DNA from 3 places in the Acidicapsa borealis genome. Region 3 is predicted to be linked to each of the others. Evidence: predicted binding sites of a transcription regulator. Region 3 holds the regulator's gene; each other region holds the start of a gene.
The links. The regulator LexA, encoded in region 3, represses DNA repair genes until DNA is damaged. The targets are predictions, from matches to a motif close to CANTTCGCTTTTTATTCGC.
Positions count from the first base shown of each region.

Region 1: recA (recombinase RecA) is a predicted target of LexA. The motif match lies at 1,829-1,847, and genes of this name have one in related genera.
Region 2: AC5S27_RS24560 (ImmA/IrrE family metallo-endopeptidase) is a predicted target of LexA. The motif match lies at 2,572-2,590, and genes of this name have one in related genera.

Region 1 is NZ_JCACNY010000001.1:342,156-346,584, forward strand. It holds gene AC5S27_RS01380 (FG-GAP-like repeat-containing protein) at 1-1,763, shown strand, start outside; gene recA (recombinase RecA) at 1,976-3,064, shown strand; gene coaD (pantetheine-phosphate adenylyltransferase) at 3,172-3,657, shown strand; gene AC5S27_RS01395 (ArnT family glycosyltransferase) at 3,700-4,429, opposite strand, start outside.
Region 2 is NZ_JCACNY010000001.1:6,027,337-6,031,765, forward strand. It holds gene AC5S27_RS24545 (tetratricopeptide repeat protein) at 1-101, shown strand, start outside; gene frr (ribosome recycling factor) at 230-817, shown strand; gene AC5S27_RS24555 (glycoside hydrolase family 27 protein) at 978-2,504, shown strand; gene AC5S27_RS24560 (ImmA/IrrE family metallo-endopeptidase) at 2,643-3,152, shown strand; gene AC5S27_RS24565 (hypothetical protein) at 3,142-3,519, shown strand; gene asnS (asparagine--tRNA ligase) at 3,688-4,429, opposite strand, start outside.
Region 3 is NZ_JCACNY010000001.1:3,177,592-3,182,020, reverse strand. It holds gene thrB (homoserine kinase) at 1-851, shown strand, start outside; gene trxA (thioredoxin) at 1,245-1,598, shown strand; gene lexA (transcriptional repressor LexA) at 1,678-2,283, opposite strand; gene AC5S27_RS13080 (response regulator transcription factor) at 2,589-3,623, shown strand; gene flgL (flagellar hook-associated protein FlgL) at 3,664-4,429, shown strand, end outside.

The DNA.
Region 1 (4,429 bases), 2.8 Mb from region 3:
CTTCCATCACCGCGTCTGGATTTACGGGAAGTGGTCCCCTTGCCGTGGCCGATTTCAACGGAGACGGCAATCTCGACGTCCTGGTCGGATACTTCGACCAGACCTACAGTACGATTGGCAACGTTCTTTACGGCAATGGAGACGGCACTTTCCCCTCCTACAGTCCGCCTTTCCAGGGGGAACCGCCCTACGCCTATGTTGTCGGAGATTACAATGGCGATGGTCTCCCGGATGTGGCGGAAGCGCGTGACTCCGCTGAATTCTTTGACCACGGCTTTACCATCTTCCTCAATCAGGGAGACGGTACCTTCGCCCTCAATGACTTCGGCGTTCCCAAGCGGTCAGCCGCCAAACCCGCGACGATTATTTACTCCGGCAGCACCATGGTGGCAGCCGATATCGACGGCGACGGCCTTCCCGATATCATCCAGCTACAAGCTTCAGGCTCCCTGGCGGACTCGAATACCCAGATCGTCCTCACTTCCACGGCCACCGCTGCAGGCATCTCGCCGGTCGGCTCGGGAACGCATTTCATCCAGGCCAGCTACCCCGGCGATTCGCTCTATGCTCCCATTGTGGCGACCGGAGGAGAAGGGCTGACGGCCCAGCAAGGCACGCCCACCGCCAGCATCAACCTCTCAGAATCAAGCATTACAGTAGGGCAGGCGCTGACTGTGACGGTATCTGTGACGGATGGGGGAGCAAATCCCGTCCCGACAGGGACCGTTATCCTTACCAGCAGCAGCTATACCTCCGGAGCAGTCAAACTCACCGCCGGCAGCGTTGCCATCAGCATCCCGGCCGGAACCTTGGCGGCCGGGGCGAACGCCCTGACTGCTTCCTACTCCGGCGATACCAACTATCTCGCGGCTACAGCGCATGCGTCAGTGACGGTGACGGCAAAGAGCGCATCCCAGGCGAGCCTCTCGTTGTCGGCATCGGCAATCACCGTGGCCCAGCCATTGACCGTAACCGCCACCCTCACCGGAGTCACCGGACAGCCGAGCCCGACAGGAACCGTGACCGTCACCAGCTTGCCCGGTGGCACATATACCTCTTCGCCTGTGACCCTTGCCGGGGGCATCGCCACGATCACTATCCCGGCGGGATCGTTGGCGGTTGGTGCCAACACCCTCACAGCCAGCTATTCCGGTGATGCGATCTATCTCTCTTCCACCGCAACTGCGCAGGTGACGGTAAACAACCCAACGTTTTCGGTAAGTGGATCGGCAGTCACAGTGACCGCAGGGGCCACGACCGGGAACACATCGACGATCACGATTACGCCTGCCGGCGGATTTACCGGCAGCGTCGCTTTGACCGCAGCACTCGCTTCAGGTCCCACGGGAGCCGCGCACCCGCCAACGTTCAGCTTCGGCTCGACCAGTCCGGTCGCCATCAGCGGAGCAGCGAACGGAACAGCGACCCTGACGATCACCACCACCGCAGCCTCTAGTCCCCCCTGTACAGCTTCGGCAACCGCGCCGCCGCGCACTCCGTGGTATCCCGCCGGCGGCCTGGCTCTCGCTGCCCTCCTACTCTTTGGCATTCCCGCTCACCGATCTGCGAGGAGGAGGCTGCTGGGCGTGTTGCTGCTCCTTGTGGGTTTGACAAGTGCGATCACTGCCTGCGGCGGCAGCCGCAGCAAAGCATGCCCCACCGTCATCGTGCCTGGAACGACAGCGGGGACCTACACCATCACCGTTACGGGCACTTCGGGAAGCTCGAGCTCCACAGGCAACGTGACGTTGACCGTGCAGTAAACCATCCCTGGACAGTACGGAGCGGCGAGGATTCAATGCTGTCAGGGAAAAATCCGGACGCCTGAACTTTCGCCTTTTCTTCTATGAAGTGCAGTGTCTTTCCTGCTACAATTCCATCGAATACGCGTTTCATGTTTGAGTCTTTCCCGGCCTTGAACCGCAAGCGGAATACAGGGCTCGAAAAGTCATGAGCGCGACAGGAGACTGAACCGATGGGTTACGCCGAAGACCGTTCCAAGGCAGTAGAAAGCGCACTTTCACAGATCGAAAAACAGTTCGGCAAAGGCTCCATCATGCGTCTCGGAGCCAAAGAAGCCATCGTTCCCATCTCGGTGATCTCAACGGGTTCCATCAGTTTCGACGCGGCATTGGGTGTGGGCGGCGTGCCGCGCGGCCGCGTGATCGAAATCTTCGGGCCTGAGTCTTCCGGTAAGACGACCATCACCCTCCAGATCATCGCCGAGGCCCAGAAGGCCGGCGGTCTGGCGGCCTTTGTGGATGCCGAGCACGCGCTCGACCCCATCTACGCCCGCAAACTCGGCGTCGATACCGACAACCTGCTCATCTCGCAGCCGGATTACGGCGAGCAAGCCCTCGAAATCACCGAAGCGCTGGTGCGCTCCGGAGCCATCGATGTGCTGGTGGTTGACTCGGTCGCAGCTCTCGTCCCCAAGGCAGAACTAGACGGCGAAATGGGTGATTCCCACATGGGCCTGCAGGCCAGGCTGATGTCGCAAGCGCTGCGCAAACTCACCGGCACCGTCTCGAAGTCGCGTACGTCACTCATCTTCATCAACCAGATTCGAGAGAAGATTGGCGTCATGTTCGGCAACCCTGAAACGACAACGGGCGGCCGCGCTTTGAAGTTCTACGCCTCGGTCCGCATCGATATCCGCCGCATCGCCGCCGTGAAGGAGGGCGATGTCGTCACTGGTTCGCGCACCAAGATCAAGATCGTCAAGAACAAGGTAGCGGCGCCCTTCCGCGAGGCCGAGTTCGACATCCTCTACGGCGAAGGCATCTCCCGCGAAGGCGACGTGCTCGACCTGGCAGTGCTGAATAATATCGTCGAGAAGTCCGGCGCGTGGTACAGCTACGACGGCGAGCGTATCGGCCAGGGCCGCGAAAACGTCCGCGGTTTCCTGAAAGCGAACCCTGAGATTTTTGCGAAGCTGGATGCGCAGGTTCGTCAGAAGCTCGGTATCGGCGCAGCAAACCTGAAGTCTCTTTCCGCCGAAGTGCCAGATGTGCCGGCGGACGGCCCTGCCGTCGCTCAGCAGGTGGTTCGCGGCAAGCGCTAACCCGATTCAAATCACGTCGAAGAGAAGGCGGCTTCCTCTGGTAAGCCACCTTTTTTCTGCCTGCTAGAATTCGTTGAGTTGTCTATAGACGATTAGGATGCAAACGCATGGGCGTGAAAGCAATCTATCCCGGTACTTTCGATCCGCCCACCAATGGGCACCTCGACCTCATTGCACGCGGCGCCAAGCTTTTCGAGCACCTGACAGTTGCCATCCTGAACAACCCGGTGAAGAATCCTTTGTTCACTGTGGAAGAGCGCGTGGAGATGCTGAAGGAGTCGACACGGCAGTTGGGCAACGTCTCAGTTGCGACCTTCGAAGGGCTGATGGTTGACTTTGCCCGGCAGAATGGTGCAACGGCAGTGCTGCGCGGCATTCGGGCGATCACCGACTACGAGTACGAATTCCAGATGGCGCTCATGAACAGGCGTCTTGCGCCGGAGATCGAGACGGTCTTTCTGCAGCCTGCCGGGCGTTATTCCTTCGTCAGTTCGCGGCTGGTGAAGGAAGTGGTGAGCTTCGGAGGCAAGGTCGATGGACTGGTGCCTACCAATGTTGCCAAGCGGCTAATGGGCCGCATGGGCAAGGCCTGAAAGCCGATTCACCACCGCAATTTCGAATCGCACCTTCGTTCTCTATGGTGCAGCGGATCTCAGACTGCACCGAACCATTCGGTAGAGGATCAGCTCATTGCGGTCGTCATCGTCGAAGATGTGGTAGCTGGCGACAGGTTCGAAGCTGCAGGTCGGCAGCGCTGTGTGGATGTCGTCGCCGATGCCGTTCCAGGCGACATACCAACCTGGTTGATAACGCGAAACTTTTGTGGAAAGGTCGTCGCTGCCGTAGGCGTCGTTGATGGAGGGAATTCCGGTCATCAGCGATAGCTGGCTGCCGCTGACGCCGAGCATGAGCGGCTTCTGGTGTGCGTCGCTGCGGATGATGTTGCGGATGCTTGCGGCTGCGTCGCTGTATTGGTATTGACGCAGGCTGTAAAGACTGGAGAGCAGTGTGAGGTTTACGGCGAGCGCTGCGGCGATGGCGATCATGAGAGCTGAAGAAAGCAATTTCGATGCTTGTTGCCTGTCTCGGTGGAACTCGTGCAGGGCGGTAACGGCTAGCAGCACGAGCGGGATGAGCAGCATGAGGAAGTAGCGCGGCGCGTAGTCGTCCTGGCGGCGGAAGATATATGCGCCTTCGATGGCGAGGCTGAGCCAGGACGCTGTGTAGAGCGGGTTGCGCCAGAGTTGGCGCTGCCAGAACAACGAGATGGCGAGGATCACGGCTCCGGTTGGATAAAGAATGCGGTCGACCCAGAACATGTTGCGGATGAGGTCTCGCAGTGTTGGGAGCGTCTGGCTCCAGTTC
Region 2 (4,429 bases), 2.8 Mb from region 3:
AGGATTACGCGCTTTCGCGGCACTATATTCGTCAGGCGGCTGAGCAGGGCCACGGACAGGCGGTTCGTGAGTTGAAGCGGAGACAGTACCGCGATCCGTAATTCGGTGGCTCAGGAGTTCGCGATCCTTGGGTGAAAGCAGCATCCACGGTGGCGGGGTTTGTAGAATAGAATCTGGCAGTTGGGTTTTGATTGGTACGACGCGATACGACAAGATTGAGGATGGACACATGGCAGTTTCCTATATGGCGGGGATTCCGGTGCTGAAAGAGCTGCACAGCGATCTCAAGCGACGGATGGACAAGGCGGTTACGGATTTTCAGACACACCTGGTTTCGCTGCGGACTGGCCGGGCGAATGTGCAGCTGCTGGACCAGGTGCGAGTGGACTACTACGGAACGCCGACGGCGATTCCGCAACTGGCGCAGGTGACGACTCCTGAGGCTGGGATGCTGGTGATCCAGCCGTGGGACCCGAGCGTACTGAAGGAGATTGAGAAGGCGCTGCGTTCGCCGGAGCATGGTTTCAATCCGCAGAATGACGGGAAGCTGATCCGGGTGCCGATTCCTCCGATGACCGAGGAGCGGCGGCGCGATGTGGTGAAGCAGCTGAACAAGGAGCTGGAAGATCACAAGACGGCGCTGCGCAATATTCGCCGCGACGGCAACGACACGCTGAAGAAGCTGGTGAAGGACAAGGAGCTTGGACTGGACGAAGAAAAGCGCGCCCAGGACGAAGTGCAGGCGATGCTGAATGACGAGATCCGGCAGATGGAAGAGGCTGCCAAGCGCAAGGAAGTCGACATTATGTCGATCTAACTTGTCTATATCGCCACTCAAAGCCGTCCCTGTTCGGGGCGGCTTTTTCGTTTTGAGCGAAAAGACGAAAGTCTTGGCGGAGTTTCGGTCTTGTGCGGTGTGGTTGTAAAGGATTACATTTTGTGCGCGGCACACTTGGCTTGAAGGAAGGTCTCTAACTATGTCTCATCGCTCGTTGCGTCGATTTGCCTCGATGGCTGTCTTCACCGCTTCGCTTTCTCTTGGTCTTCTGGTGTCTTCCGCGCAGGCTGGAGCTCAGACTGTTGTCGGCAAGTGGGTGGCATATTCCGAGAAGCTGGATAACGGCGAGGCGAATCCATTCATTCTCACGCTCAAAGATGACGGCGGGGGGAACGTGAGTGGGACGCTGGAGGGGCTTGGTTTCTCGATTGATGTAAAGGGGACCGTGACCGGGAGCCACTTTGAGCTGGCGAATCCCTGGGAAAAGGATGAGAAGGCGTTCCTCGTTGGCGATGCTGCGAATGGTGAGCTGCACTTCAAGTTCTGGAGCCCTGAAGAGCGCGTTGCCAAGCCGTTTACGCCTGCAGATGCGATCAAGCTGCCGGCGTATATTGCTCCGCCTGCGATTCATCCGGTGCCGTACAACGGGCTGGCCAAGACCCCGCCGATGGGCTGGAACAGCTGGAACAAGTACCAGGGCAAGATCACGGACGCGATCGTTCGCCAGATGGCGGATGTGATGGTTTCGAGCGGGATGCGCGATGCGGGGTATGTCTACCTGAACATTGATGACACGTGGGAAGGCGAGCGGGACGCCAATGGCGTGTTACAGCCGAACCACAAGTTTCCTGACATGAAGGCGCTGGCGGACTATGTGCATTCGAAGGGGCTGAAGTTTGGCATCTACTCGTCGCCGGGGCCGCGCACTTGCGGCGGGTATCCGGGGAGCTATGGCCATGAGGAGATTGACGCCAAGACATGGGCTGGCTGGGGCATCGATTTTGTGAAGTACGACTGGTGCAGCGCGTCGAAGATCTACAAGGACGCCGATCTGCAAGCGATGTACCAGAAGATGGGCGCGGCGTTGCAGGCGAGTGGGCGGAAGATCGTCTACAGCCTTTGCGAATATGGGATGGGCGATGTGGGCAAATGGGGTCCTGCGGTTGGCGGCAACATGTGGCGGACAACCGGCGACATCAGCGACGAGTGGAAGAGCATGGAGAAGAACGGCTTTGGGCAGAATGACTGGGCGCAGTACGCGGCGCCGGGGCACTGGAACGATCCGGACATGCTGGAGATTGGCAACGGGCACATGACGGCGGACGAGTACCGGACGCATATGAGCCTTTGGGCGATTCTGGCTTCTCCGCTGCTGGCGGGGAACGATTTGACGGCGATGACTCCGGAGACGAAGTCGATTCTGTTGAACAAGGAGGCTATCGCTATTGACCAGGATTCGCTGGGCAAGCAGGGGACGCGGCTGTCGCAGAATGGGGATATCGATATCTGGACGCGTCCTTTGGCTGGTGGTGGGGTGGCTGTCGGGGTGTTCAATCGCGGTGGGTCGGAGGCTAAGGTTTCGTTGAAGGCTGCGGATTTGAAGCTGAAGGGGAACCCTAAGGCCCGGGATGTCTGGGCGCACTCCGATGTGGCGTTCAAGGGTGGGGCTTATGAGGCGAGCCTGCCTATGCATGGGGTGTTGTTGTTGAAGATTGCTGTTAAGTAGGCCCGAGCATCGATTTTCGCAATATACTGTGGAAAACATGGCCAAAGGGGTGTATGGTACTACTAAGAAATTCGCCAAATTTTCGCCTATCGGCGATTTTTGGATACATCGAAATCAAGTTCGAGGGTATTTTGCAATATGATAATCGCAACCCAAAAACCGAACTATCGGCTTGCTCAATCCAAGGCTTTGGATTTACTGGAACGTTCTGGCATAGTTGTGCCGCCTGTGAATCCAATTGATATTGCTGAACAAATTTTGAACGTTCCAGTCCGCTTCGCGACCTTTGATCCGAACGAAAGTAAACGTATATCAGGCTTTTATGACAGCGAAGATAATGCAATTGTAGTAAATCGGGAAGAGTTTCCGCTTCGGCAAACCTTTACGATTGCTCATGAGCTAGGACATAAGGTCTTACACGAAGAATGGGCTAGGTCTTCCGAATACCAAATTCTCTTGCGCAATCCTAAAGAGGAAAATCGAGATTTTCGCGAGAGAGAAGCCGACGCATTCGCAGCCAACCTCCTTATGCCTCGTTTCATGATGGACCAATATTACGAGGATCTGCCCCTCTCTGAAATGTCACGTCTTTTTGCAGTATCGGTCCCTGCGATCCAAGCTCGTTTGTCTTTTCTGTATGGCATCTGATCGCGATAAGGCAAAAAGTGCTATTCAAAAAACGGATTCTACCGATCCGGAGTTGAATGCTGCTCTCGCGGATGCAACAGATCTCCAGCACCGGATCACAGTTGAAAACAACCGGCACAAAGAAGCGATACACTCCGCAGAATTGGGATGGCTGGGACGCTGGCTAGGTGGCGAGAAAAATTCTCCTATCGTTGTAGCCGCGATAGTGGTGATAGCGGGGCTACTAGGTGCGTTTCTTGCTGGTTTGATGGCTTCTCGGAGCCAAGGTCCAGACTCAGCCGATTACTGGTCAAAAATGGTAGAGAGAAGCATTGCACTAGCACTAACTGCCCTATCTTTTATTTTCGGTCGCACCAGTAAACGGTAGCTTTTATAGATAGGATCTTATGGGATAACTAACTAACTTATTTATCTAGACGTTCGTGATCAAAGTCACCAACTTTACAATGCAGAAGCCGCTCTCACGAGCGACTTCGCGCCCGGGGGATACTGAAGTTAGTGTATGTCGATAGCTCTGCTTCGTCAACCGAGTTAGTTACGGGAAGATGCGGTTGAGGGTGCGGGCGAAGGGGATGGTTTCGCGGACGTGGTCGAGGCCGCAGATCCAGGCTACGGCGCGTTCGATGCCCATGCCAAAGCCGCTGTGCGGAACGCTGCCGTAGCGGCGCAGGTCGAGGTACCACTGGAAGGCTTCGAGGGGCAGGTTGTGGTCTTCGATGCGCTGCTTGAGCAGGTCGTAGCTGTCCACGCGCTGGCTGCCGCCGATGATTTCGCCGTAGCCTTCGGGGGCGAGGACGTCGACGCAGAGGGCGAAGGTGGGGTCCACGGGGTCGGGCTGCATGTAGAAGGCTTTTACAGCTGCAGGGTAGCGGTGGACCATGACGGGCTTGTCAAATTGTTTCGTCAGCCAGGTCTCGTCGGGGGAGCCGAAGTCGTTGCCGTACTCGAAGGGATGGTCGAGCTGACCGTCGGCGTGGGCCTGGTTGAGCATCTTGACGGCTTCGTCGTAGCGCAGTCGAGGGAATGGGCCCTGGATGACTTCGAGCTTGGAGATGTCGCGGCCGATGGTTTCGAGGTCGGCGCGGTTCTTCTTGAGCACGGACTGCACGATGTGGGTGATGAAACCTTCGGCGAGTTCGAGCAGGCCGTCGAGGTCGCAGTAGGCGACTTCCGGCTCGATCATCCAAAATTCGGTCAGGTGGCGGCGGGTCTTGGATTTTTCGGCGCGGAAGGTGGGGCCGAAGCTGTAGACCTTGCCGAGGGCGAGAGCGGTGGCT
Region 3 (4,429 bases):
ACACCGCTGCTGTCGCCATGGGTTTCTATCTCGAAATCGAGGCGGAAGTTGCCTCAGAGTTCTCGATCCTCGCTTCGGGAAGAAATTCGGAGCTATGTTCAAGGCTTGAAGACAACCTGATTCTCCAGACATATAGCTCCATTCTTAAGCGCGAAGGCCGTGCTGTTTCGCCGTTGACGGTCCGCATGGTGAACCAGATCCCTCTTGGAATGGGTTGTGGTTCTTCTGCGGCCGGGATTCTGGCGGCTGTGGCGATGGCGAACCACTTCGGTGAACTTGATTGGTCAAACGAGCGCATTCTCGCTGAAGCTTGCAAGCTCGAAGGGCATCCAGACAATGCGGCGGCCTGCTGGTTGGGTGGGATGGTGGTTGCAGCGATCGAGGGCGACCAGATTCATGTTGCGCGCGTCGATGCTCCTGCCGATTGGCGAGCGATGGTCGTGATTCCAGCCAATCCTCTGGCAACCAGCAAAGCCCGCGCAGTGCTTCCTAAGGAATATTCCCGAGCGGACGCCGTGGCAAATATCCAGGCTGCATCGCTGCTCGGCCTGGCCTTCGCCCATGGCCGGGGGGACCTCTTGCGACCGGCGATGGCTGACCGGATTCATCAGCCGTATCGCGCCGAGATTTGCCCGCTCCTTCCCCTCCTTCTACCCTTGGCAGGCAATCACGGAATTCTTGGAGTGGCCCTGAGCGGAGCTGGTCCGTCGGTCTTGTTGGTACTTGCGTCAGAGGCCGCGGCAGATGAGGCAACTTCGGCAGTTCATTCCTCGTTAGCTGGACGGGAGACAGCGGAGGTCCTCGTGGTCCCTTTTGCGACAGAGGGCGCTGCAGCAGTTCAGGAACGGTAAACATTCAATTGCACAAGCACTTAACTGCGCCTTACACATCAAGTTTCAAACTTTGGTGCAAACTTCACGGCCAAACTCGGAGCTAAGGCCGACTCTTTGGGGATTACTTTTTGCATTACCTAAGATTTCTTGCATTTCCCTGGACGAAAACCTAGATTCACCGTGTGGGCAGTTCTGGGGGAGGGCTGCTCTAGCGCCCGAGATTCCTTTATGGGATCCGGGCGCTTTTTCATGTCTGTGCAATTTCGTTGAATTCTTCCCTTTCGGCGACGGGAAGACGACTTGCGTTTCCTACTTTGCGACTTCCTTCCAGGTTTTGCATCTTATGGAGTGGCAAGTGCGGTTAGACTGGCGTAGAAGGTATCTCAAAACGTCGGAATCGCGAGGAGACACATGGCAGGAACCGGAGTATTTGAAGTAAGTGATGCAACCTTCGATCAGGACGTGCTCCAGTCGGAGCAGCCCGTATTGGTCGATTTCTGGGCAGTATGGTGCGGTCCCTGTAAGGCCATTGCCCCGATCGTCGACGATATTGCTGCGTCCTACGCGGGCAAGATTAAAGTTGCAAAAGTCAACGTCGATCAAAATGGCGCTACACCTTCCCGGTACGGAATCCGCGGAATCCCGGCTCTCTTGATCTTCAAGGGTGGTAAAGTGGCTGACCAGATCGTGGGCTATGTGCCTCGCGAAGTGATCGAAGAGAAGATCAATCGTGTATTGGCGCTGTCTCCTGCTGCTGTCAACTGACGGGCGCCGCCGACATTAAAAATCAAAGCGGTCCGGCACTCCTGCCGGGCCGCTTTTTGTCTTGCATCAGGCGATACCGCTAGCGGTATCGGCGCAATACGCCTAGCACGCGGCCCTGGATGGCTACCTGCGCTGCGGGGACGAAGATAGGATCCATTTCCAGATTGGCCGGCTGCAGCCGCACTTGGCCACCCTCCAGGTAAAAGCGTTTCAGAGTGGTTTCTGATCCGCGAACCAACGCCACTACGATCTCCCCCTGGCGAGCCGTCCTGGTACGCTCAACCAGCACGTAGTCTCCACTGATGATGTGCTCATCCCGCATCGAATCCCCACGCACTTCCAGTGCAAAGACGTCTTTGTTGCCGACAACGTCATGCAGGGAGATGCTTTCCACGTTTTCGGCGGCCTCGACTGGCAGACCGGCAGCGATCCGGCCCATCATGGGAAGGCGCTCGCTGGTGCGTGTACGTGTGCCGACCGGCACCACGTCGATCGACCGGCTGCGGTTGTGGACGCGGTCGAGCAGACCCTTCTTTTCGAGATTGGTGATGTGCTTGTGAACGGTCGCAAGGGACTTCAATTCCAGTCCTCGCGCAATCTCTTCAAAGGAGGGTGAATAGCCGTTGCGGTTAACGAACGACTCCAGGAAGTCGAGAACCTCTTTTTGTCTTCGAGTGACAGCCATGCGCGCATTCTAGCGAATGAAAAGCGAAATTGCCAGAATTATTTTCGCTCTCCGTTCTCCTCCCCGCACAATAGTGAGTTGGCTAAATTGTTTGCCCCTCCAATGGCCCTGACTAGCGAAGAGGGCACTCTCCATCTCTTTTGGGAAATTTTGTAAGGGAATCCCAATCTCGGAAGATCCTCTTTCTTCTCTTCACATTTGTCTTGAGTTGGAACGCTTTAAGCGGGAACGTTGATTCACGACACCCGGATTCGCCGTTTCAGCAAGCTTTAAGTACATGAGGCACCTACCGAGGGAAGAGAGCTATGAGGCTACTAATCGCGGAAGACGATCGGGCGCTGGCCATGTTTCTCACACGTGGACTGGAAGCGGAGGGGCACCGCGTGCGCTGCGCCATGGATGGTGCCGAAGCTGTGGAGGTATTTCGGGCTGAGCTGCCTGACCTGACCATCCTGGACCTGAATCTTCCAGTGAAGGACGGCGAACAAGCATTAGCCGAAATGCGCTCAGTCGACGCGCAGTCGCCGGTGCTGATCCTGACCGGAAGACAGGAGGTCAACACCCGCATCCGTTGCCTGGATCTAGGCGCCGACGACCTGATGATCAAACCCTTCAGCCTGCATGAGTTGCGGGCGAGGTGCCGCGCCTTATTACGCCGCAAGAGAGAGGCGAAATTGATGCTGCGTGTTGCAGATCTCGAACTTGACCGGCTGGACCACACCGTTCGACGGGCGGGAGAGCTGGTTTCACTCACGAACAAGGAGTTTGCCCTGCTGGAGCATCTGGTTCTACATCGCGGTCAGTGCATTTCACGGGTCGAGCTTTTGGATGCTGTCTGGAACATGGAGCCGGCGCAGACCACCAACAACGCTGGGACGGATCTGGTTGGAGATAACGGCAATGCCGGAGATATTTTCAGTGCTCCCACACAGGTTGCGGGCAGCGCGTTAAGTATGCAAGTGGTTATGAACGATCCAAACAAGATTTCCGCGGCTGCGCTAGGGCAGGGAACGGGTGACAATACAAACTCTGTTACTGCTGCGAGCCTTGCCACCCAGGCGATCATTAACGGTCAGACGCCCTCCGACTTTTACTCCAACCTAGTCAGCACACTAGGCGCTACTGTCTCTGAGACGACCATTCAGAACACGGCTCTGACGGCCTCAGTCAGCCAGTTGCAGACGCAGCGCGACTCGCTATCGGCGGTTAGCCTGAATGAGGAAGCGAGCAATCTACAGGAGTTTCAGCGCTCGTATCAGGCTGCTTCTCAGGTGTTTACGATCCTCAACAGCATTTACGCATCGGCTCTGAACCTAGGCGTCGAAACCTCAGTGGCATGACTGCGACGAAGCCCTAATCTTCGCCGGAAGAGGAAATTCTATGCGCGTGGACCCGTTTTTTGTGGTGAATCTGGCTGGTCCCTTGGATCGGACGCAGGTGACTCAGCAGCAGTTGACCGAGGAATTGTCGAGCGGCGTCCGGGTAACGTCTATCGGGCAGGATCCTGTGGCGGCGGCTCAGAATGTGCAGCTTTTGAATCAGATCCAGCGTGACGACTCGTTTACTCAGACAACGAGCCTGACGCAGGGACATCTGCAAGTTACGGATTCCGCGTTGGGAAGCGTCGTGGACCAGTTGAATCAGGCCATCGCGCTGGCTACGCAGGCCAACAACGGGACGCTTAGCTCCAGTGATTTGAAGTCGATATCGAGCGAGATTGCGGGACTGCGGGACGAAGTTCTGTCGCTGGCCAACACCAACTATCAGGGGCAATACATCTTCGGCGGCAGCCAGACGGCGGCGCCGCCGTTCACCATTGATAACACTACGACACCGGCCACAGTGACCTATAACGGCGACAGCAACGTGAATACGCTGACGGCTCCGAACGGCCAGACAGTCGAGTTGAATGTGCCAGGGAATCAGGTATTTACGGCACCTTCCTCGAACGTGCTTGCAGCCTTGAACAGTCTGATTGCCGACTATGCCAGTGGCACACAGGGCAGTGGTGTAGGGGACACGGCGGCGCTGAACACTGCCCTTAACTACATCGGGCAGCAGCGGGTGGCGATCGATAACTCGATTTCTCGGCTGAATGCTGCTTCCGGCGCGGCGAAAGCGGAATCGCTGCAACTGACGACGGTTC